Regions from separate parts of the Promicromonospora sp. NPDC057138 genome, predicted to be linked through region 3. Evidence: riboswitches for the same ligand, from Rfam matches in the RefSeq annotation. Region 3 holds a riboswitch; each other region holds the start of a gene.
The links. Region 3 has a riboswitch for thiamine pyrophosphate ahead of ACFT2C_RS09420 (SDR family NAD(P)-dependent oxidoreductase). Riboswitches for the same ligand answer to the same signal wherever they lie in the genome.
Positions count from the first base shown of each region.

Region 1: another riboswitch for thiamine pyrophosphate. It lies ahead of thiO (glycine oxidase ThiO); the one in region 3 lies ahead of ACFT2C_RS09420 (SDR family NAD(P)-dependent oxidoreductase).
Region 2: another riboswitch for thiamine pyrophosphate. It lies ahead of ACFT2C_RS18090 (thiamine ABC transporter substrate binding subunit); the one in region 3 lies ahead of ACFT2C_RS09420 (SDR family NAD(P)-dependent oxidoreductase).
Region 4: another riboswitch for thiamine pyrophosphate. It lies ahead of thiC (phosphomethylpyrimidine synthase ThiC); the one in region 3 lies ahead of ACFT2C_RS09420 (SDR family NAD(P)-dependent oxidoreductase).

Region 1 covers NZ_JBHUUX010000095.1:6,151-10,807, reverse strand. Annotated here, with positions in the region: gene ACFT2C_RS27480 (C40 family peptidase) at 1-561, opposite strand, end outside; gene ACFT2C_RS27475 (hypothetical protein) at 668-1,120, opposite strand; gene thiE (thiamine phosphate synthase) at 1,171-1,818, opposite strand; TPP riboswitch at 1,842-1,945, shown strand; gene thiO (glycine oxidase ThiO) at 1,937-3,127, shown strand; gene thiS (sulfur carrier protein ThiS) at 3,124-3,420, shown strand; gene ACFT2C_RS27455 (thiazole synthase) at 3,423-4,262, shown strand; gene ACFT2C_RS27450 (ThiF family adenylyltransferase) at 4,259-4,657, shown strand, end outside.
Region 2 covers NZ_JBHUUX010000034.1:44,552-49,208, reverse strand. Annotated here, with positions in the region: gene ACFT2C_RS18105 (FAD-dependent oxidoreductase) at 1-417, opposite strand, end outside; gene ACFT2C_RS18100 (PAS and ANTAR domain-containing protein) at 639-1,415, shown strand; gene ACFT2C_RS18095 (DUF4235 domain-containing protein) at 1,514-1,795, opposite strand; TPP riboswitch at 1,833-1,938, shown strand; gene ACFT2C_RS18090 (thiamine ABC transporter substrate binding subunit) at 1,933-3,030, shown strand; gene ACFT2C_RS18085 (ABC transporter permease) at 3,006-4,657, shown strand, end outside.
Region 3 covers NZ_JBHUUX010000010.1:68,106-72,762, reverse strand. Annotated here, with positions in the region: gene ACFT2C_RS09430 (ribbon-helix-helix protein, CopG family) at 1-202, opposite strand, end outside; gene ACFT2C_RS09425 (phosphotransferase family protein) at 242-1,102, opposite strand; TPP riboswitch at 1,190-1,303, shown strand; gene ACFT2C_RS09420 (SDR family NAD(P)-dependent oxidoreductase) at 1,400-2,899, shown strand; gene ACFT2C_RS09415 (LacI family DNA-binding transcriptional regulator) at 3,225-4,244, shown strand; gene ACFT2C_RS09410 (hypothetical protein) at 4,263-4,657, opposite strand, start outside.
Region 4 covers NZ_JBHUUX010000021.1:252-4,908, reverse strand. Annotated here, with positions in the region: gene ACFT2C_RS13705 (MFS transporter) at 1-83, opposite strand, end outside; gene ACFT2C_RS13700 (LacI family DNA-binding transcriptional regulator) at 195-1,325, shown strand; gene thiC (phosphomethylpyrimidine synthase ThiC) at 1,446-3,230, opposite strand; TPP riboswitch at 3,227-3,332, opposite strand; gene ACFT2C_RS13690 (C39 family peptidase) at 3,486-4,657, shown strand, end outside.

The DNA of each region.
Region 1 (4,657 bases), on a different contig from region 3:
CGTGCCGCCCCAGACGTACGGCACTCCCAGGTAGCGCATGGCGACCGATATGACGGCGGACCCCGACGCCGAGGCCGGGATGTCGATCGCCGCCGCGGCCTCGGCGGCCGCTTCCGCGGCCTCCGCGGCGGCCTCGGCCTCCGCCTCGGCGGCGAGCTGTGCCTGGTAGTCCTCGTTCTCCGCGGCCGAGACGACGGAGACCGCCGCCTTCTCGACCTTGAGCTCCGCATCGGGTGCGACCGCCACGACGCCCGCGGCGGCGACCGTCTCACGGGCCTGCGCGGTCAGGGCGTTCAGGTCGGTCGCGTTGAGCGTGCCCTGGACGGGTGTGCCGGCCAGCGACGTGCTGACCGCGTCAGCCGGGGCGGCCTGGGCGGCGGGTGCGGCGACGAAGGACAGCAGCACGCCCGAACCGGCCGCCGCGACGACGGCGGTGCGGCCGGCGAACGCGCTGACCTGCTCGGAGGTGGCTCGGGCGACGTCGGCCAGGACCGGGCGGCGGGCCGCCCGGTGCCGACCGCGGCCAGGTGCGGTACTGGTCGGGTTGAAGCTGGGCTCCATGAAAGCGGGGACCTTTCTGATCGGAGTAGAACCACACGCGCGACCCCGCTCCGGGGCGCGCTGGAGCCGCCGGCACCCAGGGGTGGCGCCGACGGGATGTGGTGGTCTACGTCCGGGAGATCCCCAGGGCGGTCAGCGACGGCGCCGCGGCGTCGGTCACGCTCGACCGGACCGGGGGCTCGCGGTGTGCCAGGTCGGCCACGAGCCACTGCGCGGCGAGCTCCGGCATCACGGCCGGCCCGGGCGGCGGCTGACGGACCGGGTCGCCCTGCGCCGTCAGCGAGCGGTGGTCGGAACAGCCATGGGCGCCGTCGTCCGGAGGTGCGAGGGCTGCCTCGACGTCCGGCGCCTCGGCGACGGTCGTCTCGGCGGCGGGCCACAGGCCCGGGCTCTGCACGGCGGCTTCGTCCGCGTGGCCGGCGGCCTGCTCGTTCAGGTGGACGCCGCACAGGACCTGCGCGCCGAGGACGGCGAGCACGAGGAGCATGACCGTCAGGACGCTCGCTGACCAGCGCCGATGGTCGGCGAGCAGCGAGGAGGGGCGACGTGTCAGGCTCATGGCGAGGCCAAGAGTAACGGAGCGGATACGGTGCCAGGCAACATCGGGCTCTACCCGTCCGCGCCCGCGATCCGGCGGCGCAGCGCGGCGGCCGCGGCCCGGGGGTCGTCCGCCCGCGTGATGGCGCGGACGACGACGACGCGGCGCGCCCCAGCGTCGAGCACCTGGTCGAGGCGGGCGGCGTCGACCCCGCCGATGGCGAACCAGGGCGTGGCCGGCTCGCGGGCGGCGACGTCGCGCACCAGGTCCAGGCCGACGGCGGCGCGGCCCGGTTTGGTCGGCGTGGCCCACACCGGCCCGACGCAGAAGTAGTCCACGCGGGGCTCGGCCTCGGCGGCCAGCGCCTGGTCGAGGGAGTGGGTGGAGCGGCCCAGCACGGGGCCGTCGCCCAGCAGGGCCCGCACCGCGCCGGGCGGCAGGTCGCCCTGGCCCATGTGCACCACCGGCGCTCCGGTCAGCCCCGCGATGTCGGCCCGGTCGTTGACCGCCCACAGCGCGCCGTGCTCGGCGGCCACCCGGGCGACGAGCGCGTGCAGCTCGACCTCGCGGGCCGCCTCCAGGGACTTGTCCCGGAGCTGGACGACGTCGACGCCGCCCTCCAGCGCCGCGTGCAGGAAGGGTTCGAGGTCGCCGGTGTCCTGACGGGCGTCCGTGCACAGATACAGGCGGGCGTCGGCGAGCCGGGTACGGGGGTCCACGACCGCGAGTGTAGGGCTATCGTTGTCGCGTGCACGGGAGCCCCGGACGGGGCTGAGAGGGCGCAGGGCGCCGACCGTCGAACCTGATCTGGGTCATGCCAGCGAAGGGAGCAGAACTGTGAGCAGTCATGTGTGCGACGTCCTCGTCATCGGCGGGGGCATCGTCGGCCTGACCGCGGCCTGGCGCGCGGTGGAGGCCGGCGCGAGCGTCGTCGTCCTGGACCCGTCGCCCGGCGACGGCGCCACCCACGCCGCCGCCGGCATGCTCGCGCCCGTCATGGAGGCGGGCTTCGGCGAGAAGGGGCAGGCGCGGCTGGGCACCGCCTCGCTCGCCCTCTGGCCGGCGTTCGCCGAGGCACTCGAGCGCGCGGCTGGCTTGCCGCCGGGCGCCGTCGGCCTGGAGACCGCCGGCACGCTCGCCCTCGCCTACGACCGCGACGACCTGGTCGCGCTGCGCCGGCTGCTGGACCTGCACAGCGGGTGGGGCCTCGGCTCGGCGGAGATCGCGCCGGACGAGGCGCGGCTGCGGGAGCCCGGCGTCGGGCCGCGGGTGGCGGGTGCGGCGTGGGTCCCGGGCGACCATCGGGTGGACCCGCGTGCCGTGCAGGTGGCCCTGTCCGCCGCCGTCGCCGCGCACGAGATCCTCGTGCGGCGCGCCGCGGTCTCGCTGACCTGGGCGGACGACGCCGTCGTCGGCGCGCTCGACGAGGCGGGCACGGCCTACGCCGCCGGGACCGTGGTCCTGGCCGCCGGGCACGCGAGCGGCTCCCTGTTCGCGGGAGCCCCCACCCGCCCGGTGCCCGGCACGACGCTGCGCCTGGCCGCCGACGTCGACCGGGCGCCCGCGGTGGTGGTGCGGGGCACCGTGCAGGGCCGCCCCGTCTACGCCGTGCCCCGCCCGGTCCGGCCCGACGGGACGCGCGAGGTGGTCGTGGGCGCGACGTCGGACGAGCGCGCGGACGACCACCTGACCCGGGCCGGCGACGTCTTCGCGCTGCTGCGCGACGTGCGCGCCCTGCTGCCCGGGCTCGACGACGCCGTGCTGCTGGAGACCGTCACCCGGTCCCGGCCCGGCAGCCCCGACAACGCGCCGATCCTGGGCTGGGCGGCCGACGGCCTCTACCTGGCCACGGGGCACCACCGCAACGGGATCCTGCTCACGGCGCTGACGGCGGCCGCCGTCGACCAGGCGCTGGGCGTGGCGCCGGACGGCCCAGCAGCCATCGCGGCCGTCGAGGCCGCCGCCCGGTTCGCGGACCCGCGCCGGTTCGCCGACGCATACAGCACTACTCGAGGAGGCACAGCATGACCGCAGCACCGTCCGCGGCCGCAGCACCGTCCGCGTCGCCCGGCGCCGCCGGAGCGCCGATCGCCGAGGCGCCGGGGGCCGCCCTCGTCAACGGCGAGCCGTACCCGCTCGACAGCCCCCTGCCCGTCGCCGACCTGGTCGCGCGCCTGCTGCCCGGCCTCGTGGTCGACGGCGCGCCGCAGGGCGTCGCCGTCGCGCTCGACGACGCCGTCGTGCCGCGCGGCGCCTGGGGCACCACCACGGTCCGGCCCGGAGACCGCGTCGAGGTCGTCACCGCAGTGCAGGGAGGCTGACCATGGACGACGCACCGCTGACCATCGCGGGCACGCCGCTGGGATCGCGCCTGGTCATGGGCACCGGGGGAGCGGCGAGCCTGCTGGGCCTGGAGGACGCGCTCGTAGCGTCCGGCACGGAGCTGACCACCGTCGCGATGCGGCGCGTGTCCCGGCCCCGGCCGTCGGACGACCCGGCCCGCTCCGGCGACCCCTCCGTCTGGGGCCTGCTCGCGCGCCTGGGCATCCGTGCCCTGCCCAACACGGCCGGCTGCTTCTCCGTCCGCGAGGCGGTGCTCACCGCCCAGCTCGCCCGGGAGGCGTGCGAGACGGACTGGGTCAAGCTGGAGGTCATCGCCGACGACGTGACGCTCCTGCCCGACCCGATAGGCCTGGTCGAGGCGGCAAAGGCCCTGGTCGACGACGGCTTCACCGTGCTCCCGTACACCAACGACGACCCGATCATCGCGCGCCGCCTTGAGGACGTGGGCTGCGCGGCGGTCATGCCGCTGGGCTCGCCCATCGGCTCCGGGCTCGGCATCGCCAACCCGCGCAACATCGAGGTCATAGCGGCCGCGGCGTCGGTCCCGGTGATCCTGGACGCGGGCATCGGCACGGCGTCGGACGCCGCGCTGGCCATGGAGCTCGGGTGCGACGGCGTCCTGCTTGCCACCGCGGTGACCCGCGCCGCGGACCCGGTGCGCATGGCCCACGCCATGCGGCTCGCCGTCGAGGCGGGGTACGACGCCGCCCGCGCCGGCCGGCCGCCGCGCCGGGAGCGGGCGCTGGCGTCGTCCCCGGTCGACGGGCTGGTCGCCGTCGGCGACAACCTGGTCGGGAACAACCTGGACCTCGCGCTGTGACCGCGCTGCCGCCGCTGGTCGAGCCCGGCCGCGAGCTGGGCCGCGACGAGCTCGCCCGGTACGCCCGCCACCTGGTGCTGCCGGGGATCGGCCCGGAGGGCCAGCGCCGGCTCGCGAACGCGCGCGTGCTGGTGGTGGGCGCGGGCGGCCTGGGCAGCCCCGCCCTGCTCTACCTCGCCGCGGCGGGTGTGGGCACGCTGGGCATTGTCGACGACGACGCCGTCGAGGTGTCGAACCTGCAGCGCCAAGTGATCCACGGCGTCTCGGACCTGGGGCTGCCCAAGACGGCGTCGGCGCGGGACGCGCTGGTGGAGGTCAACCCGCACGTCCACGTGGTCGAGCACCGGGAGCGGCTGACCACGGCGAACGCGCTCGACGTGCTGTCCGGCTACGAC
Region 2 (4,657 bases), on a different contig from region 3:
GGCGTCGACGTCGGCCACCTGCTCGGGGGTGGTCGCCACGGTCAGGTCGTCGCGGCTCTCGACCGGCACGTTCAGGTCCTCCAGGGTGCGGCGCAGCCACCCGAGCCCCGCGAAGCCGGCCGCGAGGTAGTCGCGCACCACGTCGTCGCCGTGCCGGGCGATGCGCGCGAGCCGGGTGCCCTGGAGCACCGAGAGCTTGCCGGTCGAGCGGGCCGTGGTGGTCATGCGGGCGGTCCCTGCGTCGAGCACCACGACGTTCGCGCCGCCTTCGGCGAGGAGCTGGGCGGTGACGACGCCGGTGAGCCCCGCGCCGACCACCGCCACGTCGGTGCGCAGCGGGCCGGGGGCCAGGATCCCTTGGGTGCCGATGCCGGCGTCGCCGGGATCCGTCGTCGCGTCGTGGGGGCTCTCGCTCACGGTGCACCTCCTGTGCCGGTGTTCGGTCCCTGCGCCGGGCTCCTTCAGGCTGGCACGAGGCCGCGCCGCTCGCACCGGACAGCCCGGGGAGTCACCGGACAACTCGGAGCCGGACAACTCGGAGGAGGAAAGGGGCTCCCCTACCCGGGCGAGTCGCTCTACAATCGAGAGCGCGGAGTCATGAAGCGGCTCCCGGTCCGCATCGGATCTGGGAGGGATACATGCCCCCTTTCAAGCAGCCCAGGCTCGCTCTCGTGGACGGCGCCGGAGGCGACACCGCGACACCGCCACCGAACGTCTCGGTGGGAGACCTGGCACAGGCTCTCGGCCTGGGGACCAACCTGCTCGTCGGCCGCTATCGCGTCGAGCTCGGCTCGGGGACCTGGTGGTGGTCGGACGAGGTCTACACCATGCACGGCTGGAAGCGGCACGAGGTCGAACCGGGCCTCGAAGCGCTGTGCTCGCGGAAGCACCCTGACGATCGCGGCCGCATGGTCCGTGCCGCCGCCGAGGCGCTGCGGTTCGGCAGGCCGTTCGCCTGCGCGCACCGGATCGTCGACCGGAAGGGCCGTACGCGCTCGCTGGTCGTCATCGGCCAGGGCTGGCGCGGCAGCGAGGACCGGCCGCCCGAGCTGGCCGGGTACGTCATCGACGTCACGCCGGTCGAGAAGGAGGCGCTGACCCGCCGGTCGGACGGCGTGGTCACCAGGGCCTTCGTCAGCCAGGCGGTGATCGAGCAGGCCAAGGGCGTCATCGTCGCGGTCCGCGGCGTGGACGACGAGACCGCCGGCCACCTGCTGCTCGACGCCGCTAGCAAGGCGGGCGTACCGCTGCGGCTGGCGGCCGACCAGGTCATGACCAGGCTGCGCGCCGAGAGCGGGAAGCAGGGCGTCACGCAGGCCGCGCTGACGCGCGCGCTCGACGGCATCGAGCCCGTGGGCCGGCCGCGGGGCCACGACCCGCTGCTGACCCGGCGGCCGCGCAAGCTCGCGGGCTGAGGCTGGCTGAGGTGGGCTCGGGTTGGGTCGGCCGCGGGTCGAGCCCGCTCGGGGGCCGGGGGGCCAGTGCGTCGGACGGCGTGGTGTGCCGAGTGTCGTCAGCGCGCCGATCGGCGGGCGGCAAGCCCCCGGGCGGCCTTGTGCGCGCCCTTGGCCGCCAGGCGCTTGGCGAGCACCGCCGTGCCGGCGGCGACCGCCGCGAACACGGTGGCCTGCACCAGGTCCAGCTCTGGGTCGTCCGGCTTGTTGGGCGCGTCGTTACCCGTCACGCCCTTCCAGATCATGCCGACCGCCTTTTGCGCGACCCAGCCGGCCGCGAGCGTCAGGGCGAGAGTGCCGACCTTCTCGGCGAGTGTCTGTTCCGTCTCAATCTGGGCCACCTCCACACCGTAGCCCCCGACGGGCCAGTAGTCTGGTTGGACACGACAGGGGAGCGCCCCACGGGCGCTGAGAGTGCGGACAACCGCAGACCCTTGAACCTGATCCGGGTCACACCGGCGGAGGAAGTCGAGGCACGATGTTGCGTCTTTCGGGTGCCCACAGGGGCACCGTGCACACCGGGACGGTCGGAGCGGTCGCCGCGGCGGCAGCCGTCGCACTGCTGGTCGCCGGTTGTTCCGGCGGCCCGGGGTCCGGTGGCTCCGAGACCGGCGGGGGAGACCCGTCGGCGTCGGGCACCGTGACGCTGGTGACCCACGACTCCTGGGCGCTCGACGACAAGCTGATCGACCGGTTCGAGAAGCAGTCCGGCATGACCGTCGAGGTCAGCGCCGCGGGCGACGCCGGAACCCTGGTGAACCAGCTCGTCCTGACCAAGGACGCCCCGCTCGGCGACGCCGTGTTCGGCATCGACAACACGTTCGCCTCCCGTGCGCTGGAGGCGGGAGTGGTCGAGGCGTACACGCCCGCCGACCTGCCCGACGGCGTCGAGCAGGTCGGCGGGGCGCTCACCCAGATCGACCAGGGCGACGTGTGCGTGAACGCGGACGAGGCCTGGTTCGAGAAGTCCGGCCTGGAGGTGCCGAAGACCCTGGAGGACCTGGCCGACCCGAAGTACCGGGACCTGCTCGTGGTGACCAACCCGGCGACGTCGTCCCCCGGGCTCGCCTTCCTGCTGGCGACCATCGGGGCGTTCGGCGAGGACGGCTTCGAGGACTACTGGGCCTCGCTCGTGGACAACGGCGTGAAGGTCGCCGACTCCTGGGAGGACGCGTACTACGTGGACTTCTCGGGCGCCGGGGAGGGCGGCAAGCGGCCGCTCGCGCTGTCGTACGCGACGTCGCCGGCGTTCACGGTGAGCGAGGACGGCTCCACGTCGACCACGAGCGCCCTGCTGGAGACGTGCTTCCGGCAGGTCGAGTACGCGGGCGTCCTGGCCGGCGCCGACAACCCCGAGGGCGCGCAGGAGCTGGTGGACTTCCTGCTCACCCAGGACGTCCAGGCCGCGCTGCCGGAGTCGATGTACATGTACCCGGCCGACTCCTCGGTGCAGCTCCCGAAGGACTGGCAGAAGTTCGCGCCCCAGGCCGACGCGCCGTTCGAGGTGGAGCCCGCCGACGTGAGCGAGCACCGCGACGAGTGGATCGAGCGGTGGACCGAGACCGTAGTCGGCTGAGGCGGCCGCTGGGCCTGAAGCCCGCTGCGCTGCTCTGGGGGACGGCGGTCGCCGTCCCCCTCGGCTTCCTCGCGGTCTTCTTCGCCTGGCCCGTGGCCGCGCTCGTGGCACGCGGTTTCGTGCCCGACGGCGTGCTGGACCTCACCGGCTTCACCGAGGTGCTGTCCCGCCCGCGTACGTGGCGGTTCGTCGGGCTCACGCTGACCCAGGCAGTGCTCGGCACCGCGTTCTCGGTGCTCCTCGGCCTGCCGCTCGCCTATCTCCTGTACCGGCGTTCGTTCCCCGGACGCACCCTGGTGCGCGGGCTCGTGACCGTGCCGTTCGTGCTGCCCGCCGTGGTGGTCGGCGTCGCGTTCCGCGCCTTGTTCGCCCCGGGCGGCACGCTCGGGTTCCTCGGGCTGGAGGAGTCGCTGGCCGGGATCGTCGTCGCGCTCGTCTTCTTCAACGTGTCAGTGGTGGTGCGGACGGTCGGCGGGCTGTGGGAGCGGCTCGACCCGCGCACCGAGCAGGCCGCCGCATCCCTCGGCGCGAGCCCCGCGCGGGTGTTCCGGACGGTGACCCTGCCGTCCCTGGCGCCCGCCGTGGCGTCGGCGGCCTCGGTGGTGTTCCTGTTCTGCGCTACCGCCTTCGGAGTGGTGCTGGTGCTCGGCGGGGTGCGGTACGGGACCATCGAGACCGAGATCTGGACCCGCACCACCCAGTTCCTGGACCTGCGGTCCGCGTCGGTGCTGTCGATCCTGCAGCTCCTCGTCATCTCGGCGACCCTCGCGGCGTCCGCGCGGGCGCGCCGGCGGCGGGAGGCTGCGCTGCGGCTCGTGTCCTCGCGGGGCGCGGCCCGGCCGCTGTCCTGGCGCTCGCCCGCGGACGTGGCGGTCGCGCTGGCGGGGGCGGCGATCGTCGTCGGGCTCATGCTGCTGCCGCTCGCCGGGCTGGTCGCCCGGTCCCTCCGGGAGCCCGACGGGTCCTGGGGCCCGGGCAACTACGTGGCCCTCGGGACCACCGGCGAGCGGAACGCACTCGTGGTGACCGTGTGGGAGGCCACTGCCACCTCGCTGCGCATCGCCCTGGTCGCGACGGTGCTCTCGCTGGTCGTGGGCGGGCTCGTGGCGCTCGTCGTGTCCCGCCGGCCGCGGTCCGTGGGGGCGCGCCGCGCCGTCGGCACCCTGGACGGGCTGTTCATGCTCCCGCTCGGCGTGTCCGCCGTGACCGTCGGCTTCGGGTTCCTCATCACCATGGACCAGCCCGTGCTCGGCCTGGACCTGCGCACGTCCGGGCTGCTCGTGCCGGTGGCGCAGGCCGTCGTCGCCGTGCCGCTCGTCGTCCGCACCGTGCTGCCGGTGCTGCGGGCGATCGACCCCCGGCTGCGCGAGGTCGCCGCGGTGCTCGGCTCCGGCCCCGGCCGCGTGCTGCGGACCGTGGACCTCCCGATCGCCCTGCGGTCGGTCGGGCTGGCCACCGGGTTCGCGTTCGCGGTGTCGCTCGGCGAGTTCGGCGCCACGTCGTTCCTCGCGCGGCCCGACGGCGCGACGCTGCCCGTCGTGATCTACCGCCTCATCGGGCGGCCCGGCGCTGAGAACTACGGGATGGCGCTCGCGGCGTCGGTGGTGCTCGCCGCGCTGACCGCGAC
Region 3 (4,657 bases):
GGAAGTCGGCGTCGTCGTCGCCGGGCTGGCCGATGGCCTCGATAGCGTCGTCGATCTGGGCGGTCAGGTCCGCACCGGTCAGCTCGTCGGCGTAGTGCTCAGCGGCACGCCGGTAGAACTCCGACCGCGTCATGCCGTGCTTCTGCGCGATGTGGTCGAAGCGCTCCGCAGTGTGGTCCGGGAGGCTGATCGCTGTCTTCATGGATCAACGGTATAACTTTTTCTACCCGCTCGCCAGGATCTACAGGCCATCGAGTTGCCTGGTCACTGTGTCGAGTGTCGGCCACGGAGGACCCTCGCGTAGCAAGCGCAGAAGCTCCACCCCGAATCGCCTCCCATTCGGAAACTGGTCGTCAAGGTCCCAACGCCAGGCGGCGACCATCGCGATGACGAGCTGCCGGCACTCGTCCAGCAGTTCTTGGTCAAGGCTGGGGTAGTGCTCGCAGACCGCCTCCGGAACATGGGCGAGGTCGAACTCGACGGGTCCGCGGCAGCACGTCTCGAGGTCGATGAACAAAGGGCCGCTCTTCGTGCTGAGCACATTGCCTGGATGCGGCTCGCCGTGGAGCAGCTGCTCCACGGCGCCGCGGCCGCCGATCGCTCGTCGCAGGCTCGCCAGAGTGCCGCTGAGGAACACGCGGTCCGCGTCGGCAAGCTCCGGCGAGCGGTCCGGGTTGGAGACGATTTCTTCCGCCTCAGTGATCCGGTCCGTGAACCTCGGGCTCGGCACGTCGACCTTGCGCATGCCGGCGTGGAGCTGCTCCAGCGCCTTGGCGTAGTCGGCCGGTGAGATGTGGGGTGTCACGGGCTCGTAGTAGGTCCACAGCGTCACTGCGAAGCCATCGCGCGTGTACACACGCGGGTCCACCCTCGGCTCCAACCGGCCCACCGGGCTTCCGACGTCGGCGAGCCGTTGAGCGAGCTCGACTTCGAGCTGTGCCACCTCTTGCCCCAGAGGAGCGACCCGGGCAAAGACGTCACATGGCGTCAGCCGCAGTGCCAGCTTGTTCGAGTTGTGGAGAACGATCGCATCGTTCGCTGGCAGATCCAGCGATGCGGCGACCGACGTCGCAGCTGCGATCGCATGCGTGACGTCCGTCATCTCCACCCACGAATCTTGGCATGAAACTAGGGACTAAAGTCCCTACCCAACCAGCCCGGGCAGGGGCAAAGTGGTTGTTGGCCTGCGAGACAGGCGAGGGAGCCGAGAGGCTGAGAGGTCAGAAGGTCGAAAGGCCGGCTGGCGACCCCCACAACCTGATCCGGACAATGCCGGCGAAGGGAAATCGCCTCGCAGGTCCTTTCATGCCCTGACGGGCAGCCTCCGTCGGGCAAGCCGCGATGGCGCTTGACGTGGACCGAGCCGGGCGCCAGGCCCGGGCGCCGGTTACCCTACGGCGTGCCAACGAAAGCGGGGATCGACCCGGACGAGCTCGCCACCACCCTTCGGGTGCTGGGCCGGCTCCAGGACCTCGAGCCCAACCATCCCGACGTCCAGACGGTCAAACGGGCGACCGGCTACATGTGGAAGCTGCTCAAGAAGTCCCGTAAGGCCGCGATCCGCGAGGAGCGTCAGGCGCACGACCGGAGCGTCATCGAGCAGACGGCGACCGGTTCGGCGGCGCGGATCGACGACGAGACCGCCGGCATCCCGCTGGTCTCGACCGCGCCGGGGGCGTTCGCCGGGGAGCTGCGCACCGCCCGCGGCTGCTACATCTGCAAGACGGACTACACGCTGGTCGACTCGTTCTACCACTGGCTGTGCCCGGCCTGTGCCGCGAAGAGCCATACGCGGCGCGACCAGCGCACGGACCTGACCGGCCGCCGCGCCCTGCTCACCGGGGGCCGGGCGAAGATCGGCATGTACATCGCGCTGCGCCTGCTGCGCGACGGCGCTCACCTCACCATCACCACCCGCTTCCCGAAGGACGCGGTGCGCCGCTTCTCGGCGATGCCCGACGCCGCCGACTGGCTGCACCGGCTCAAGATCGTCGGCATCGACCTGCGTGACCCCACCCAGGTGATCGCCCTGGCCGACGACGTCGCCGCGGCGGGCCCGCTCGACATCCTGGTCAACAACGCCTGCCAGACGGTCCGCCGGTCCCCGGGTGCCTACTCGCAGCTCGTCGCGGGCGAGTCGTCGCCGGTCGCCCCGCTTCCCCACGGGCTGGAACAGCCGGAGATGGTCACGTTCGATCACGTCTCGGAGGCGCACCCTGCCGCGATAGCGGGGGCACTGACCGCCTTGTCGGTCGCCCACCACGAGGGGCAGTCGCAGGACGACGCCGTCGCGATGCACACCGCGGCGTCCCTGACGGCGCTGGCGCTCCGGGCGGGCTCGGCCTCCCTGGATGCCCACCTGGCCGGCACGGCCGTCGATGCCGGCGGGCTTCTCCCCGACCTGCAGACGACCAACTCGTGGACCCAGGTCGTCGACGAGGTCGACCCGCTGGAGCTCCTGGAGGTCCAGCTCTGCAACGCGATCGCGCCGTTCCTGCTCATCTCCCGGCTGCGGCCCGCGATGCGGGCCGCGACATCCAAGGCGCGACGCGGGTACGTCGTCAACGTCTCGGCGATGGAGGGGCAGTTCTCCCGCCGTTACAAGTCCGCGGGACACCCGCACACCAACATGGCCAAGGCCGCCCTCAACATGCTGACCCGGACCTCCGCGGCGGAGATGTTCGAGAAGGACCGGGTCCTGATGACCGCGGTGGACACCGGGTGGATCACGGACGAGCGCCCGCACCAGGAGAAGCTGCGGATCGCCGCCGAGGGCTGGCATGCGCCCCTCGACCTGGTCGACGGCGCCGCCCGCGTCTATGACCCGATCGTCCAGGGCGAGGCCGGGACGGACCTGTACGGCTGCTTCCTCAAGGACTACGAGCCGTCGCCCTGGTAGAACAGCGACGCCGGGGTCCGGGCCTGCCCGAGCCTACTGAACCCGACCCAGCCACCGCCCCAGTGGTCCACCTTGCCGCCCTGGCAGACATCCGGGATACGATCAACTCGGACTTGGCACGTTGACCGCGGCCGCGGCGGTCAACGTTGTGCGGATCCCCGACAGGTATCTGCATCATCGCAACTTCCAAGCCTGGGTGGATCCCATCGTCACCGACGGCGCTCGTGCCGATGCGATCTTCCAGATGGTTGACTGAAGCACGACGATTGCGTCTACGGAGCTGTTCTCGGCAACATCACTGCAGGTGCGGCCGACGGAGGTGCGTATGGTGAGCGTCGGATCGCACAAGCCCAACATCCGGCAGGTGGCTGTGATCGCCGGGGTGTCGCACATGACGGTGTCTCGCGTGTTGAACGATCACCCGAACATCAAGCCGGACACGCGTCGGCGGGTGCTCGAGGCGATCGAGGAGCTCGACTACCGGCCGAATCTCGCGGCCCGCGCACTGGCGACGCAGCGATCCCGCCGCATCGGTGTGATCGTCGACAGCTCCGGGGCCTTCGGACCCACCAGCGTCCTGAGCGCCATCGAACTGGCAGCGCGCGGTGCGGACTACTCCGTTGCTCAGATCCCACTGCACGAGGGTGACGGGCTGTCACCGCAGGCGGCGGTCGAGAGTCTGATGATGCAGGGGATCGACGCGCTGTGCGTGATCGCGCCGCGATCCTCATCGGTGGCGGCGCTGCGTCGGGTGGTGATCAACGTGCCGATGCTCGTCGTGAAGGCCGACGCCGACCCCACCTTCCTGACGGTGTCGATCGATCAGCAGGCCGGAACGATGCTGCTCGTCGACCATCTGGTGGCGCTCGGACACCGAGACATCCTGCACATCTCCGGTCCGCTCGATTGGCTCGACGCGCGTGCCAGGGAGCGCGCGTTTCACTTCAGGACGAAGTCGTGGGGCATCCGCCAACGTCCGATCGTGGTGGGCGACTGGAGCGCCGACTTCACCTACGACTTCGCGATGGGATTGGATCGACTGCCCGACTACACCGCCGTCTTCGCTGCGAACGACGAAATGGCGGTCGGGCTCATCCACGGTTTGCACGACAAGGGGTTCGATGTCCCGAACGACTTGAGTGTGGTCGGCTTCGACGATGTCCCGCTTGCCCGTCACGTTCTGCCGCCGCTGACCACGATCCGCCAGGACTTCCATGCCCTCGGTGTCGCGGTGGTCGAGATGCTGCGTGCGGCGATCGAGGAACGGGAGATCCCCGCGTTCACACGGATCCCGACCGAGATCGTCACCCGAGCATCCACGGCGCCGCCTCGGGAGGTGCGTTGATGTCCGCGGGCGGATGTGTCACAGGCGCTCGGCCGCGTCCGACGCGCGCGCCTCTGCTCGTCCCCGCTCCACGGCGTTCTCGATGAGGGTGTCGAGCCGCCGACGCGAACGGACGCGGTTCCAGAGCAGCGCGATCAGCAGCAGGGCGACGCCGGCGAGCGTCAGCAGCTGGGGCCAGGGCATGGCCCAGACGAAGTGGGCGGTGGCCGAGGGTGGGACCGCGGCCGTCTCATCGGCGATGGAGGACACCACAGGTGCGACCGTGAGGTCGGCGGGGAAGCCGAACAACGGCCAGACGTCGTCGACGGCCAAGGCGTACGGTCTCTCCTCCCCCGGCAGGATCTCGCTTCGACGCTCCCCCTCGGCGGGGAACGCGACTCTCCGGCCGGCCACGTCCAGCACGCCCTCGACCA
Region 4 (4,657 bases), on a different contig from region 3:
CGGGATGCCCAGCTCGCGAAGGCGAACCCGCTGGCTGCGAAGACGACGAAGACCGCACGGGCGGCGGCGTGTGCAGTAGGCACTGAACTCCTCGGTGCGATTGAATCTCCCGACCGTAGGCCACAATCTGGGATCAGCCCAGCAGATACCTGGGTCCTGCACCACCGGTGCCCGAGGCGAGAGAAGGAACCGCGATGAGCCGCCAGACCGTACGACCGACCCTCGCGAGGGTCGCCGAGCTGGCAGGTGTCTCCGTCTCCACCGCGTCGCTCGCCTTCTCCGGTGCGGGACCCATCACCCCCGAGACCCGGGAGAAGGTCCTGGCCGCCGCGCGCGAGCTCGACTACTCCGGGCCCAACCCCCTGGGGCGGCAGCTCCGGTCGGGGCGGTCCGGGATCGTGGGTGTGGTGATCGGCGACCAGCTCGGCCGGTCGTTCCGGGACCCCGTCTCCACCCAGGTGCTGCACGGCCTGGTCTCCGCGATCGGCGAGCAGGGGCTGGGCGTGCTGCTCGTGCCCGGCATGCCGCAGGGCGCCACCGCGCAGTCCATGGGGCTCGCGGCCGAGGCGGGGCTGCCTGCCGCCGTCGACCCGCTGGTCGAGGCCGCCGCGATGGACGTCGCGGTGCTCGTGTGGGGGACCCTGAAGGACGACCCGAACCTGGCCGCCCTGCAGCGCCGAGGCGTGCCCGTCGTGATCGGCGAGGGGCAGAACGTGCCCGGCGTGCCCGTGGTCAGCGTCGACGACCGCCGAGGCGCCGCCGAGGCCGTGCGGCACCTGGTCGAGCTCGGGCACACGCGGATCGCGGAGATCACGCTGCCGTTCGGGCGGGACGAACGGTCCGGGCTGGTCGACGCCGACCGGCTCACCGCCGCCGAGCGCACGCCCACCCGCAACCGGCTGGCCGGCGTCCGGGACGTCATCGAGCCCGTGATGTCGTGGGAGACGCCGGCGTCGCTCGTGGAGCACGGGCGCGACGCCGCCACCGAGATCCTGTCCGAGTGGGCGCCCGCCCGGGACCGTCCGACGGCGATCATCGCCCACTCCGACCTGCTCGCCGCGGGCGCCGTGATCGCGGCCCGCGAGCTCGGCCTGCGGGTGCCCGAGGACGTGTCTGTGGCCGGGTTCGACGGGCTCGACCTGCCGTGGCTCTCCCCCGACGTGCTGACCAGCGTGCACCAGCCGCTCGTCGAGAAGGGCCGGGCGCTCGGCCTGGCCGTCATCGCGCTGCTCGCCGGCGAGCAGCCGGAGTCGGTGGTGCTCCCCGTGAATCTCGTGGAGGGCACGACGACGGGCCCCGTGCCCGACCTGACCGCGCTCCCCTGACCGTCTGCCCACCTGTCCGCGAGGTAGAGCGTGTGTCCGGACAGGTGCTCTACCTCGCGGACGGATGGTCGGTGAGGTAGAGCGTGTGTCCGGACACACGCTCTACCTCGCGGAACGCGGCTAGGGGCGGAGCTGCGGGGCCGGGAGGTAGACCTCGGCGCCCGCCGCGCGGAACTCCGCGGACTTCTGGGCCATGCCCTCCGCCTGGACGGCCGCCGTCGCGCCCGCGAGCGCACCCTGGGCCTGTGCCCCGCCGAACTCGTCGCGGATGTCCTGCGAGATCCGCATCGAGCAGAACTTCGGCCCGCACATCGAGCAGAAGTGCGCGGTCTTCGCGGCCTCGGCCGGGAGGGTCTCGTCGTGGTACGCCTCGGCGAGCTCCGGGTCGAGCGACAGGTTGAACTGGTCCCGCCAGCGGAACTCGAAGCGGGCCTTGGACAGGGCGTCGTCCCGGTCGCGGGCGCCCGGGTGCCCCTTGGCGACGTCGGCGGCGTGCGCGGCGATCTTGTAGGTCACCACGCCGGTGCGCACGTCGTCGCGGTCGGGCAGGCCGAGGTGCTCCTTGGGCGTGACGTAGCAGAGCATCGCGGTGCCGTACCGGGCGATCTCGGTGGCGCCGATGGCGGAGGTGATGTGGTCGTAGCCGGGCGCGATGTCGGTGACCAGCGGGCCGAGCGTGTAGAACGGGGCGCCGTCGCACAGCTCCTGCTGCCGCTCGACGTTCTCCCGCACCAGGTGGAACGGGATGTGCCCGGGTCCCTCCACCATCACCTGGACGTCGTGGGCCCAGGCCCGCTTGGTCAGCTCCGCGAGCGTGTCGAGCTCGGCGAACTGCGCGGCGTCGTTGGCGTCGGCCAGCGAGCCGGGACGCAGGCCGTCGCCCAGGGAGAAGGCGACGTCGTACCGGGCGAAGATCTCGCAGAGCTCGTCGAAGTGCGTGTAGAGGAAGTTCTCCTGGTGGTGCGCGAGGCACCAGCCCGCGAGGATCGACCCGCCGCGCGAGACGATGCCGGTGACCCGGTCCGCCGTGAGCGGCACGTACCGGAGCAGCACGCCGGCGTGCACGGTCATGTAGTCGACGCCCTGCTCGCACTGCTCGATCACCGTGTCGCGGTAGACCTCCCAGGTCAGCGCGCTCGCGTCGCCGTTCACCTTCTCCAGAGCCTGGTAGATCGGCACCGTGCCGATGGGCACCGGCGAGTTCCGCAGGAGCCACTCGCGGGTGGTGTGGATGTCGTCGCCCGTGGACAGGTCCATGACGGTGTCGGCGCCCCACTTGGTGGCCCACTCGAGCTTCTCCACCTCCTCAGCGATCGAGCTGTGGACAGCCGAGTTGCCGATGTTCGCGTTGATCTTCACGAGGAACGCCCGGCCGATGATCATCGGCTCCGACTCCGGGTGGTTCACGTTGTTCGGGATGATCGCCCGGCCGGCGGCGACCTCGCTGCGCACCAGCTCGACGTCGCAGCTCTCGCGCAGGGCGACGTACCGCATCTCCGGCGTGATCACGCCCTGGCGGGCGTAGTGCATCTGGGTGACGGTCCGGCCGGGGGCAGCCCGGCGCGGCCGACGTCGTTCGCCCTGCCACTCCTCGGTCGCGGCACCGCGGCGCAGTGCGCCGCGGCCGTCGTCGGCGAGGGCCCGACGGCGGCCGTCGTACTCCTCGGTGTCTCCCCGGGCCACGACCCAGGGTTCGCGGGCCGGCGCGAGGCCGCGCACCGGGTCGGAACCCGGCCCCTGGGTGCGGTAGACGCGCACCGGCTCGTTCGGGGTGCCGTCGGGGGACGGCGCCAGCGTGATCTCGGTGACCGGGACCCGCAGGCCGTCGTCGTGCGGTGTGCTGTGCCCGCCGTCGTGCTCGGCTGCGTACTCGTACGCGAGCGTGCGGGACTGGGTGTTCTCCATATGAGACTCCTGCTTCCTACGCCGGTGTTAACCGGACAGGTTCAACGGTCCCGGGCCGTCCAGCCCGATCTCAGCCCCTGCGTGAGGCACCCGTGGGATCGCGGACGACGTTAGCACCGCGGACCGGCGTCGGTCGCCTGGTCTCTCGGATGACGCCGAGCTGTCCCGACTTTCGATGCCAATTCACCCCCCGGTCTGGTAAAGAAGGTCCACGGCTCACCCACCCAGTGGCGGGCCCCGGACATGGAGGTGGGCATGTCGATTCGAGGAACACTGCGGACGAGGGCGTTCGCGCTGGCGGCGACGGGAGCGCTCGTGGTGCAAGCAGGGATCGTGGCGAGTGCGGTGCCGGCGGCGGGTGCGCCCGAGCCGGGCCCGGCGGCTTCGGACAACCAGATCACGCTGACCGCATGGAACGGCTACCGCGAGCTCCTGGCGGGCAGGACGTCGAACCTGCGGCCGAGCACCAAGGGCGGGCTCGTGCTGCGCGGCGCGAGCGAGACCGTCGAGTACACCGACCCGTACGGCGACGGCACGCCCGTCGCCTACGAGACGGGCCGGTGGACGTCGCCGGTCGTGGAGACCGGGTATGCGGTCGACGAGTCCGTGAGCTCGTGGAACGCGCACACCCCCACGGGCACGTGGGTCGAGATCGAGTTCCGCGGGCGCAAGGCCGACGGGACGTGGACCAAGTGGTTCGTGATGGGCCGCTGGGCGTCAGGCGACGAGTTCGCTCCGGCCGACGGCGTCGGCGACATCCACCGCACATCCGTGAACGGCCAGACCGACGCGGACGCGTACCTGTTCACCGACACCTACGTCGCGAAGTCGGGCTACGAGCCCGACGCGTTCCAGACCCGGGCCACGCTGTACCGGCCCGCGGGCACGCGGGTCTCGCCGCGGCTGAACGGTGTGAGCACCATGACCAACGAGTACCTGCCCGACTCGCACTACACGGGCACCAGCGACTTCACGCTCGGCCGCGAGGTGGCGCTCGACGTGCCGCAGTTCAGCCAGAATATCCACCGCGGCGAGTACCCCGAGTTCGGGGGCGGCGGCCAGGTGTGGTGCTCGCCGACGTCGTCCACGATGGTGATCTACTCCCACGGGCTGGAGGTGCCGGCCGAGGAGCTGGAGGGCATCGAGGCGCCGAACGGCGACCCGCAGGTCGACTACGCCGCCATGAACACCTGGGACTACGCGTACGAGGGCGCGGGCAACTGGCCGTTCAATGCGGCCTACGCGAACACGTTCGGGCTGCAGTCCTTCGTGACCCGGCTCCGTTCCCTCGCAGAGGCGGAAAAGTTCATCAAGGCGGGAATCCCGCTCGTCTTCTCGATCAACTTCGAGGAGGAGGAGATGCCGGAGGCCGGGTACGGCACCGACGGGCACCTCGTCGTGCTGCGCGGGTTCACCGCCGAGGGCGA